DNA from 2 places in the Paenibacillus sp. FSL H8-0122 genome. Region 1 is predicted to be linked to the other one. Evidence: a T-box and tRNA genes for the amino acid it is inferred to sense, from the RefSeq annotation. Region 1 holds a T-box; the other holds one or more tRNA genes.

The links. The T-box of region 1 lies ahead of metG (methionine--tRNA ligase). A T-box ahead of a tRNA ligase gene usually reads a tRNA of that ligase, here a tRNA-Met.
Region 2: it has a tRNA-Met gene. The T-box ahead of metG (methionine--tRNA ligase) is inferred to sense a tRNA for this amino acid. The anticodon was not compared.

The regions. Positions count from the first base shown of each region.
Region 1 covers NZ_JBBOTB010000001.1:3,499,965-3,505,377, forward strand. The annotation lists gene NSS64_RS15375 (DUF1292 domain-containing protein) at 1-85, opposite strand, end outside; gene NSS64_RS15380 (copper amine oxidase) at 169-723, opposite strand; gene NSS64_RS15385 (DUF3892 domain-containing protein) at 982-1,218, opposite strand; gene NSS64_RS15390 (GNAT family N-acetyltransferase) at 1,309-1,752, opposite strand; gene NSS64_RS15395 (hypothetical protein) at 1,876-2,091, opposite strand; gene NSS64_RS15400 (site-2 protease family protein) at 2,162-3,238, opposite strand; T-box leader at 3,421-3,692, shown strand; gene metG (methionine--tRNA ligase) at 3,744-5,413, shown strand, end outside.
Region 2 covers NZ_JBBOTB010000001.1:5,649,488-5,654,900, forward strand. The annotation lists gene NSS64_RS24310 (helix-turn-helix transcriptional regulator) at 1-35, opposite strand, end outside; tRNA gene NSS64_RS24315 (tRNA-Gly) at 987-1,057, opposite strand; tRNA gene NSS64_RS24320 (tRNA-Pro) at 1,075-1,148, opposite strand; tRNA gene NSS64_RS24325 (tRNA-Arg) at 1,301-1,377, opposite strand; tRNA gene NSS64_RS24330 (tRNA-Gly) at 1,388-1,462, opposite strand; tRNA gene NSS64_RS24335 (tRNA-Leu) at 1,470-1,553, opposite strand; tRNA gene NSS64_RS24340 (tRNA-Lys) at 1,570-1,645, opposite strand; tRNA gene NSS64_RS24345 (tRNA-Gln) at 1,672-1,746, opposite strand; tRNA gene NSS64_RS24350 (tRNA-Asp) at 1,959-2,036, opposite strand; tRNA gene NSS64_RS24355 (tRNA-Met) at 2,112-2,185, opposite strand; tRNA gene NSS64_RS24360 (tRNA-Val) at 2,218-2,293, opposite strand; tRNA gene NSS64_RS24365 (tRNA-Glu) at 2,332-2,406, opposite strand; tRNA gene NSS64_RS24370 (tRNA-Ser) at 2,566-2,655, opposite strand; tRNA gene NSS64_RS24375 (tRNA-Asn) at 2,659-2,734, opposite strand; rRNA gene rrf (5S ribosomal RNA) at 2,786-2,902, opposite strand; rRNA gene NSS64_RS24385 (23S ribosomal RNA) at 2,979-5,413, opposite strand, start outside.

The DNA of each region.
Region 1 (5,413 bases):
ACTCCTCGTGCTCATGGTCGTGATCATGTCCGCAACCGCATGCTTCACCATGTTCATGGCCATGCTCATGTTTGTGATCGCTCATTGTAATACCTCACTTTAATTGAATTATCCTACATTTGGTATCGTAACACGTAAGATAAGGACAGGTCAATTTGCAGGAGGGACTTAATTTTTGGATGAAGCCGTAACTACCTTCTCGGACACAAGAACGTAATCTCCGTTCTTCGACGCCTTCATGAAGAAGCCTACGCTATATTTGCCCGGTTCCTTGAAATCATAGGTAAACTCCGGTGTGGAGAACCAGAAATCCTCATTCTTGGAGCCAACGGCATCCTCGAGAATATCCTTCACATTCCCGGCAGGATCGGTGATTGCCACCTTCACGGCAGCGATGCTGTCCTTCAGGCTGTCCACCTGCGTCAGAATCTTCATCTTCAGCTTGCCTGTGTTGACATTGCCGAATACCGTGTCGCCTTTGAACAGGACGATATGAACATTCGGCTTGAGGATCGTCACTCTGCCCGAGCCGTCCCAGTTGACGACACCCCCGGCCTCCCTGGCGGGAATATAGGTCTTGCCGTCAATCAAATAGCCGCCATCGGCTATTTCCTTTCCATTGCTCCATACTTTGATCTTCTGGTTCACAGCGTCCGCGAACAAATAGGAGCTTCCCATCATGAAAAACACAACCGTGCACAGAGCAATTTTTCTCCATCTCATTGTAAAGCCCCTCCAAATAATTCATGCTGTTAATGTATACTGCTAAGACTTCGACAAGTTGCGCAGAATTCAGGGATTTATTTCTTTTTGCAGAAGAAAAGAAAAACAAGCCCTTCAGCAACCGGTTTCGGCATGTACAGCAGACCCTAAACGAAGTATTTTCAGAGAAGCCGGAGTCCCCCTTAACACATAGAAACGGCCGGACTTCAGCGCCTGTAAGACGCCTGTCCGGCCGTTCCCCCTGTTATCTATGCCCGGCTAAAATTGCGGAAGCTGATCCAGATTGTTCGTAGGATCTCCATCTGCATCGCCGCGGATATACATTTCGCCGTCTTTGCCCTTAAATACATTGACCCCTGCGATGCTGCCGGACTGAACCTCCTGAAGTGCCTGCTGATAATCCAGCACGCGTCCGGAGGAGGTCTGGAACCCGGTCAGGTCCCCGTCACCGTTACGTTTGGCGGCAATAAATCGTTCCCGTTCTTGATTCATCACTTAGGATCGTCTCCTTCGCACTAGAATTAGCCAGCTACCCTGGCCGATTCTAGCTTGTCCATCGCAGCGAAAGAGTATGTACCCGGCAGATTACAGGGCTTTACTCATTCTTACATGCAGAATCCCTGCATCATAGAAGGGCTCCTTAGAGATTACTTCATAGCCGAGCTTGCTGTAAAATGGTTCTGCTTGACACTGGGCATCCAGAATGGAAGCCTGCAGACCCAGCTCACGTGCCCGCTCTTCCATAGCCAGCAGCAGGATACGTCCGCATCCCTTAGCGCGGAAGGCCTCCTGAACGGCAATCCGCTGCATCTTGGCAGTGTCCGCTTTATAATAGATCAGCCGGCCGGTTGCAGCCGGCTGCCCGCCCTCCATGAGCAGGAAATGATGCACATGCTCACTGATGGCATCATATTCATCGATCTCCTCTTCTACCGGCACCTTCTGTTCTTCCACAAACACCTTCTTGCGGATCTCCAGCGCCATTTGAAGCTGCTCCTCTGTAGTAACATGTACGATTTCCACTGCCATCTCCCTGGCTCCTCTCTATAGCTCCAATCAATATGGAGCATTATACAGAATTATTAATATCCTGTATAGAGCCTGAGAGCTTCAGGGCAAGGCCCGTGGACAGGGAACCTCCGACCACCTTATTTACGGAGACTCATAGACCTCCTCGGGAATCGAGCGGTCATACACATCCCGCAGAACCGGCGAGGTCAGGCTATCCCGTGAATTCAGACTTCCGTCCAATCCGGTCATGTTGTGAACATCCGTATATTCAGGAATTTCCTTGCCTGCCGTACATCCGGCGATTCCCAGAAGGAGACATGCTCCAATCCATAAGAGACATCCTCTTGCCAACCGCATTGTTGTTAACCTCCTCATCCTTCTCGGCTCTCTACAGCTTTGACGAATCGGGAGGTTCATAAACGAAGATTTACAGATTTACGTTGCCAACTACATGGACAAGATACATCATCCCCCCAAGAACTCCGGCAAGGACAAAATACGCGGCCCCATATCTCCAGCGGGTAGCAGCCGGTACATCATAGTACTTGTCATTGTCATATACCGTGAAGCTGATCTCACAGGTCATCTTCATCTGCAGGCTGGCATCCACATACAGCTGATCGAGCTGCACGACTTTGACTTTTCCGATCAGCGACTGCACCGGCATAGTTGTCGTTCCATAGTAATCCAGGTTATCCCATCGTACACCAACAAACTGCTGGCGGTTCAAATCACTGTAGGTGGTGAACGGCAGCTCCCGCTTATGCTCGGGGCCGGGGATCAGATATCCTTGCTCCTGCAGATCCCCGATGGGGATCAGGAAGCTTTTGAGCACAGTATGCATCTGATTCTTCGTCCGCCGGCTGATGTACTTCTTATACATATCATAAGCGAACATTACCCAGATTACGCCGAACAGGATGGATTTCAGATAAATAATTACAGCCAGGCCGCCAACGAGCCCTACCAGCCATAACCAGCGTGTTACCGCCGTGGCAATTCGCCCCCCATCCAGCGGATGGATCGGCAGCAGGTTAATCAAGTTAAGCAAGAACCCGACGTATGCCAGCGAGTATAACAAAGGACTATGATAGTAATAAGCCGCTCCGAATACTACAACCGCACCAATACTCCCGAGTATAGGGCCGCCAAAAGCTACATAAGCTTCCTGTCTGGCATCCAGCGGCTGCCGCTTCATCGTAATCAGGGCGCCCATAAAAGGAATGAACAGCGGCGCGCTCACCGGCAGCCCAATCCGCTTGGCAGCGATCACATGGCCGATCTCATGAACGAACATTAAGGCAACGAAGCCCACCGCGAATTGCCATGGCGAGATCAGGGCATAAGCCCAGATGGATACCATCATGGAGATCAGCGGACCTGCGATTTTCCCCAGCTTAAGCAGAGAGATAATAGCCTTTCCCTTAAGGAGTAGCAGTACTGCCCCGCTGCCCAGCCACCCCCATGCCCCCGAGCTTTTTTTCTCCTGTTTGTTTTCCTGCAATAGTCTCAATCTCCTTTTGATCACTATGTCGCTTGTCTTCCAGGCCACGGATCAGGCACTCCTCTGCTTCCCGTTAGCCCTTACTCTCTACTGTCGCACAGGAGTGCGGTGGATTGCAAATAGACTTACGTGTTGACAAATCTCCCGGCCTGCATATATGATATCCAGTAATTAGGATAACCACAATAGCTGCGAAGAGAAAGAGTACCCTGGCAATTCTTCCACAGAGAGCTCCGGATGGTGAAAAGGAGCAAAGAAAACCCTCGGGAATATGGTCTCAGAGCTGCGCACCGAACCCCGGCATGAACGGGTCGTAGGCTGCGCCGGAACCCGCATCCGTTACCGTGCTAGGGTATACCCGCTTTTATCTGCGGACGTACCTGAAGAGGTGGATGCCGTAAGGCATTGATGAATTTGGGTGGTAACACGTGAGCACAAGGCTCTCGTCCCTTTTGGGGGATGAGTGCCTTTTTTGCGTTCCACAATACTTGAGGAGGATAACAAGATGACTAACATTTTTATTGGAGGGGCTTGGCCTTATGCCAACGGCTCCCTGCACCTGGGCAGACTCGCCAGTATTCTTCCGGGAGATATTCTGGCCCGCTACCACCGTGCCAAAGGTGACGCTGTACTCTATGTATCCGGCAGTGACTGTCACGGCACCCCCGTTGCTGTACAAGCGGCGCAGGAGGGTGTAACCCCGGGTGAATTCGCCAGCCGGTATCATGAGGAGTTCGCCGATTGCTTCCGCGCCTTGGGCTTCACTTATGACCTCTATACCCGGACCGATCAGGCACATCACTACAATACGGTGCAGGAACTGTTCCTTAAGCTGCTGGATCACGGGTATCTGTACCAGAAACCCGGTCTCCAGTGCTATTGTGAGCTGGACCAGCGCTTCTTGCCGGACCGTTATGTCCATGGCATCTGCCCGGTATGCGGGCAGCAAGCCCGGGGAGACCAATGCGATTACTGTTCAACGATTCTCGATCCGGTGGATCTGCTGGAGCGCACATGCGCCCTCTGCGGCTCTACGCCTGTGCTGCGCTCTACTCAGCATTACTATCTGTCGCTGTCCAGCTTCCAGCAAGCACTCACAGAATATGCTGATTCCGCGCAGGGCTGGAGAGACAATTCCGTCCGTCTAACCCGCAGATATCTGCAGGAAGGCCTGCAGGACCGCGCAGCAACACGCGATCTGGACTGGGGTGTGGATGTTCCTGTTGACGGCTTCGCAGACAAAAAAATCTATGTCTGGATCGAAGCCGTTAGCGGCTATCTGTCTGCCAGCAAGCAGTGGTCGGAGGAGACCGGAGGCCGTTGGGAGGAGTTCTGGTCCGTACCATCGGGGCAGGATAACCATGGACAGCCGCCTATAACTGCTTATTATGTGCACGGGAAGGACAATATTCCTTTTCACAGCCTGATCTGGCCCGCTATCCTGCTGGGAGCTGAGGAGCTGCATCTGCCGGACCGGATCTTCTCTTCGGAGTATCTGACCCTGGAAGGGCAGAAATTCTCCACCAGCCGCAATTGGGCGGTCTGGGTGCCGGATATTCTCAGCCGGTATGACCCTGACTCGGTCCGTTATTTCCTGACTGCGAACGGTCCCGAGAAGCGGGATGCCGACTTCTCCTGGAGAGAGTTCATCTACAGCCATAACAGCGAGCTGCTGGGCGCGTTCGGCAATTTCGTTAACCGCAGCCTCGTATTCGTAAATAAGTTCTGGAGTGGCAGAGTACCAGAAGGAGTCTTGGACGAAGCATGGGTTAGCAGTCTGGAGCAGCTGTATAAGGAGACAGGCAGGCTGACCCAAGCCGGACATTTCAAGGAAGCCCTGGAATTCATCTTCTTGCATATCCGCCAGGCCAACAAATATTTCGACGAGCAGCAGCCGTGGCTCCAGATCAAGCATGATCCTGCGGCCGGGGCTAACACGCTGTATACCTGTGTTCAGATTATTGCCAATCTGTCTAACCTGCTGAACCCGTTCCTCCCCTTCTCCTGCGAGAAGATCAGGGGCTTCCTGTCCATAGAACAGCCTGTATGGCATCCGGTATCCGTCCTTGCAGAGCAGCCTATATTGGAGCTTGAATTACTGTTTGAGCGGATAGATGTAGAGCGCATAGAGGAGGAAATAGAGCGGATGAAAGACAAAAGCGTCCCGCCTCTCAT
Region 2 (5,413 bases), 2.1 Mb from region 1:
ATGATTCTGAAAATCCGTATTACTTTGTCTGTCATAACAAATGCTCCTCAGCTTCCAAGTAAGTGTTGCCTATGATCCAATAGTCCAATAGTTATACTATATCAGTTCTATAGAAACATAACGCCCTCCCATACTATTGCAACATCCCGGCCCTTACAACGAAATCACCCTAGCGGATGAATAATACTGGTGCCTCTATACCACTCTTACACGAAGCTCACTTTTCTCCATCTACCTGCCTTCTGACGGCCATTTGACAGCTACAGCCCTTAGCGCTCTGGCTCACAGATACTCTGAGTTCTATGTGTTCGGTTTTTCTGTGAAAATACTTCTGGCACTGCGATAAACGCACGGCCTACGTGGCGCGCCTGGTCCAATTGTGTTCGGTTTTTCGATTACATTCGGCCATTCGCCTTCCCTGCATCACATTGTGTTCAGTTTTCGCATACATTCCCTAAATAGCAACAAAATCACCCTGCGGGTGAACGATGCTAATGCCTCTCTCACTGGCCGCTTTTAAGGAGCAGTAATGGTAATGTTGCACTTTTGGCAGGATTTCTCTATACCTTTTACGGGTTGAAGTACAATGTTGCATGATTTGCACAAATTTTGATGTTTAGAGCAAGTTAGCGCTGAATTTGTTGCATTTCATGCAGGATTTCAGCATTGACCGCTTCTTTGGGGCAGTATTGTTGCACTTTTGGCAGGATTTCTCTTAAAAGGTTACTGCCGGTGATGCATGGGGCCCTTCCCTCCTCGCAGTGGCACCCATTGTATTCGGTTTTCCTGTGAAAATACGTCTGGCACTGCGATAAACACACGGCCTACGCAGCGCGCCCAGTCCAATTGTGTTCGATTTTTTCGATTACATTCGGCCATTCGCCTTCCCTGCATCACATTGTGTTCGTTTTTCGCTTACATTTGCTAAATAGCAAAAAAAGTCCGCCTTCCCCATAGGGCTGACGGACTCACGTGATACAGATATAAGCGGGTGATGGGAATCGAACCCACGCTATCAGCTTGGAAGGCTGAAGTTCTACCATTGAACTACACCCGCATAGGTGAAATGAAATATCGGGATGACACGATTTGAACATGCGACCCCCTGGTCCCAAACCAGGTGCTCTACCAAGCTGAGCTACATCCCGTTAATACAAAAGTTGAAGCAATGAAGTATAAATGGCGCGCCCTGAGAGATACGGATGCTACGCATCCGATTGCGAAGTTGTGCTATCGAAGCGGATGCTCCAACGAACTCGTTCGAATCTGGGGACACTTTGTTAATTCAATGAAGTATAAATGGCGCGCCCTGAGAGATTCGAACTCCCGGCCTTTTGATTCGTAGTCAAACGCTCTATCCAGCTGAGCTAAGGGCGCAAAATCTATATGGAGCGGACGACGGGAATCGAACCCGCGACCCTCGCCTTGGCAAGGCGATGCTCTACCGCTGAGCCACGTCCGCAAAAACATGGTGCGCGTGAAGGGACTTGAACCCCCACGTCGTGAAACGCCAGATCCTAAGTCTGGTGCGTCTGCCATTCCGCCACACGCGCACACGTTACAAGAAAATGGTGAGCCATGAAGGACTCGAACCTTCGACACCCTGATTAAAAGTCAGGTGCTCTACCAACTGAGCTAATGGCTCTCATAAGAGAAACAATCGAAAATAGATGGCTGGGGATATAGGAATCGAACCTATGAATGACGGAGTCAAAGTCCGTTGCCTTACCGCTTGGCTAATCCCCAATATTATAATTAGCAAAATGCTACGGAATCGGATGGATACTCTATACTTCGAGATATAGGATGCTCAATCCAGGGATTTCTCATCCCTTAAGCCATTAAAAATGGCGGAACCGACGGGATACTCTTCACTCCGTTACGAGATTGCGAAGTATTCCTTACGATGCCTATGCTTCAACGAACCCAGGGATTTCTCATCCCTTACGCCATTAAAATGGCGGAACCGACGGGATTCGAACCCGCGATCTCCTGCGTGACAGGCAGGCATGTTAGGCCAACTACACCACGGTTCCAAGTTTAACATTATGGCCCCCCCGGAAAGTATTCGGAATATGCTACAGAGCATCTCTTCACTTTGTGGGGAACAATTGCGGGGGCAGGATTTGAACCTGCGGCCTTCGGGTTATGAGCCCGACGAGCTACCGGGCTGCTCCACCCCGCGTCATTGTACAAAATCTATTCGGTTAAGATAGATGGTGGAGGCTGAGGGGTTCGAACCCCCGACCCTCTGCTTGTAAGGCAGATGCTCTCCCAGCTGAGCTAAGCCTCCATATATGACTCTCTCTTCCCATCATTCAAAGAAGAAATTGGTGACTCGTATGGGATTCGAACCCATGTTACCTCCGTGAAAGGGAGGTGTCTTAACCCCTTGACCAACGAGCCATGCTATACAGTTATTTCCATCCCCTTTTCAGGGAGGTAACGCTACGGAGAGAGAGGGATACTCTTCACTTCGTTACGAGATTGCGATGTAGTGCTATCGAAGCTTATGCTCCAACGAACCATTGAGGATTCTCATCCCTAATCAGGGAGGTAACACTACGGAGAGAGAGGGATTCGAACCCTCGAGACGCTTGTGGCGCCTACACGATTTCCAATCGTGCTCCTTCGGCCAAACTCGGACACCTCTCCATATGGCTCCCCGAACAGGACTCGAACCTGTGACAACTCGATTAACAGTCGAGTGCTCTACCAACTGAGCTATCAGGGAATATGTAAGCAATTAGGACAAAAAAAATACCACAATGTGTGTGGATGGTCCGCTTGGCAACGTCCTACTCTCCCAGGACCCTTCGGTCCAAGTACCATCGGCGCTGGAGGGCTTAACGGTCGTGTTCGGGATGGGTACGTGTGGAACCCCTCCGCTATCGCCACCAAACGGGCATTTACAGCGTAAATGCTTCAGGAATTGATTCCTGAAAACTGAATCCGAAACGAATCTGCGTGTTAGAAATTTGGATAAGCCCTCGACCGATTAGTATTGGTCAGCTCCATGCATTGCTGCACTTCCACCTCCAACCTATCTACCTCGTCGTCTTCAAGGGGTCTTACTAATTGGGAAATCTCATCTTGAGGGGGGCTTCACGCTTAGATGCTTTCAGCGCTTATCCCGTCCGTACGTAGCTACTCAGCCATGCTCCTGGCGGAACAACTGATGCACCAGCGGTACGTCCATCCCGGTCCTCTCGTACTAAGGACAGCTCCTCTCAAATTTCCTGCGCCCACGACAGATAGGGACCGAACTGTCTCACGACGTTCTGAACCCAGCTCGCGTACCGCTTTAATGGGCGAACAGCCCAACCCTTGGGACCTACTTCAGCCCCAGGATGCGATGAGCCGACATCGAGGTGCCAAACCTCCCCGTCGATGTGGACTCTTGGGGGAGATAAGCCTGTTATCCCCAGGGTAGCTTTTATCCGTTGAGCGATGGCCCTTCCATGCGGTACCACCGGATCACTAAGTCCGACTTTCGTCCCTGCTCGACTTGTAGGTCTCGCAGTCAAGCTCCCTTATGCCTTTGCACTCTGCGAATGATTTCCAACCATTCTGAGGGAACCTTTGAACGCCTCCGTTACTCTTTAGGAGGCGACCGCCCCAGTCAAACTGCCCGCCTGACACGGTCCCCGTACCCGCTCAGGGCACTAGGTTAGAACCTAGATACGATCAGGGTGGTATCCCAACGGCGCCTCCGCAGAAGCTTGCGCTCCTGCCTCACCGGCTCCCACCTATCCTGTACAGATCGTACCCAAATTCAATATCAAGCTGCAGTAAAGCTCCATGGGGTCTTTCCGTCTTGTCGCGGGTAACCTGCATCTTCACAGGTATTAAAATTTCACCGGATCTCTCGTTGAGACAGCGCCCAAGTCGTTACGCCATTCGTGCGGGTCAGAATTTACCTGACAAGGAATTTCGCTACCTTAGGACCGTTATAGTTACGGCCGCCGTTTACTGGGGCTTCGGTTCACAGCTTCGGATTGCTCCTAACCGCTCCCCTTAACCTTCCAGCACCGGGCAGGCGTCAGCCCGTATACTTCGCCTTGCGGCTTCGCACAGACCTGTGTTTTTGCTAAACAGTCGCTTGGGCCTTTTCACTGCGGCCCCCTCGGGCTATTCACCCTACCGAGGCACCCCTTCTCCCGAAGTTACGGGGTCATTTTGCCGAGTTCCTTAACGAGAGTTCTTCCGCGCGCCTTAGAATTCTCTTCTCGCCTACCTGTGTCGGTTTGCGGTACGGGCACCTTCTCCTGACTAGAGGCTTTTCTTGGCAGTGTGAGATCATGACCTTCGCTACTATAATTTTCGCTCCCCATCACAGCCCAGCCTTACGATGTGCGGATTTGCCTGCACACCAGCCTCACTGCTTAGACGGACATCCATCAGTCCGCGTCACTACCCTCCTGCGTCACCCCATCGCTCATAGCGGATTACGGTGGTACAGTAATTTCAAACTGTTGTCCTTCGACTACGCCTGTCGGCCTCGCCTTAGGTCCCGACTTACCCTGAGCGGACGAGCCTTCCTCAGGAAACCTTGGGCTTTCGGCGGATCAGATTCTCACTGATCTTTTCGTTACTCATACCGGCATTCTCACTTGTGTAGTGTCCAGCGCTCCTTACGGTACACCTTCAACCCCTACACAACGCTCCCCTACCCCAGATGCAACGCATCTAGCCATAGCTTCGGTGGTGTGTTTAGCCCCGTTACATTTTCGGCGCAGAGTCACTCGACCAGTGAGCTATTACGCACTCTTTCAATGGTGGCTGCTTCTAAGCCAACATCCTGGTTGTCTGTGCAACTCCACATCCTTTCCCACTTAACACACACTTGGGGACCTTAGCTGATGGTCTGGGCTGTTTCCCTTTTGACAATGGATCTTAGCACTCACTGTCTGACTCCCGGCAAGAAGTAAATGGCATTCGGAGTTTGACTGAGCTTGGTAACCCTTGCGGGCCCCGCACCCAATCAGTGCTCTACCTCCACCACTCCATTCACCGAGGCTAGCCCTAAAGCTATTTCGGGGAGAACCAGCTATCTCCGAGTTCGATTGGAATTTCTCCGCTACCCCCACCTCATCCCCGCATTTTTCAACATGCGTGGGTTCGGGCCTCCAGTGCGTGTTACCGCACCTTCACCCTGGACAGGGGTAGATCACACGGTTTCGGGTCTACGTCCACATACTCAATCGCCCTATTCAGACTCGCTTTCGCTGCGGCTCCGGCTTCTCACCTTAACCTTGCATGTTAAACGTAACTCGCCGGTTCATTCTACAAAAGGCACGCCATCACCCCTAAAACGGGCTCTGACTTTTTGTAAGCACACGGTTTCAGGTTCTATTTCACTCCCCTTCCGGGGTGCTTTTCACCTTTCCCTCACGGTACTGTTTCACTATCG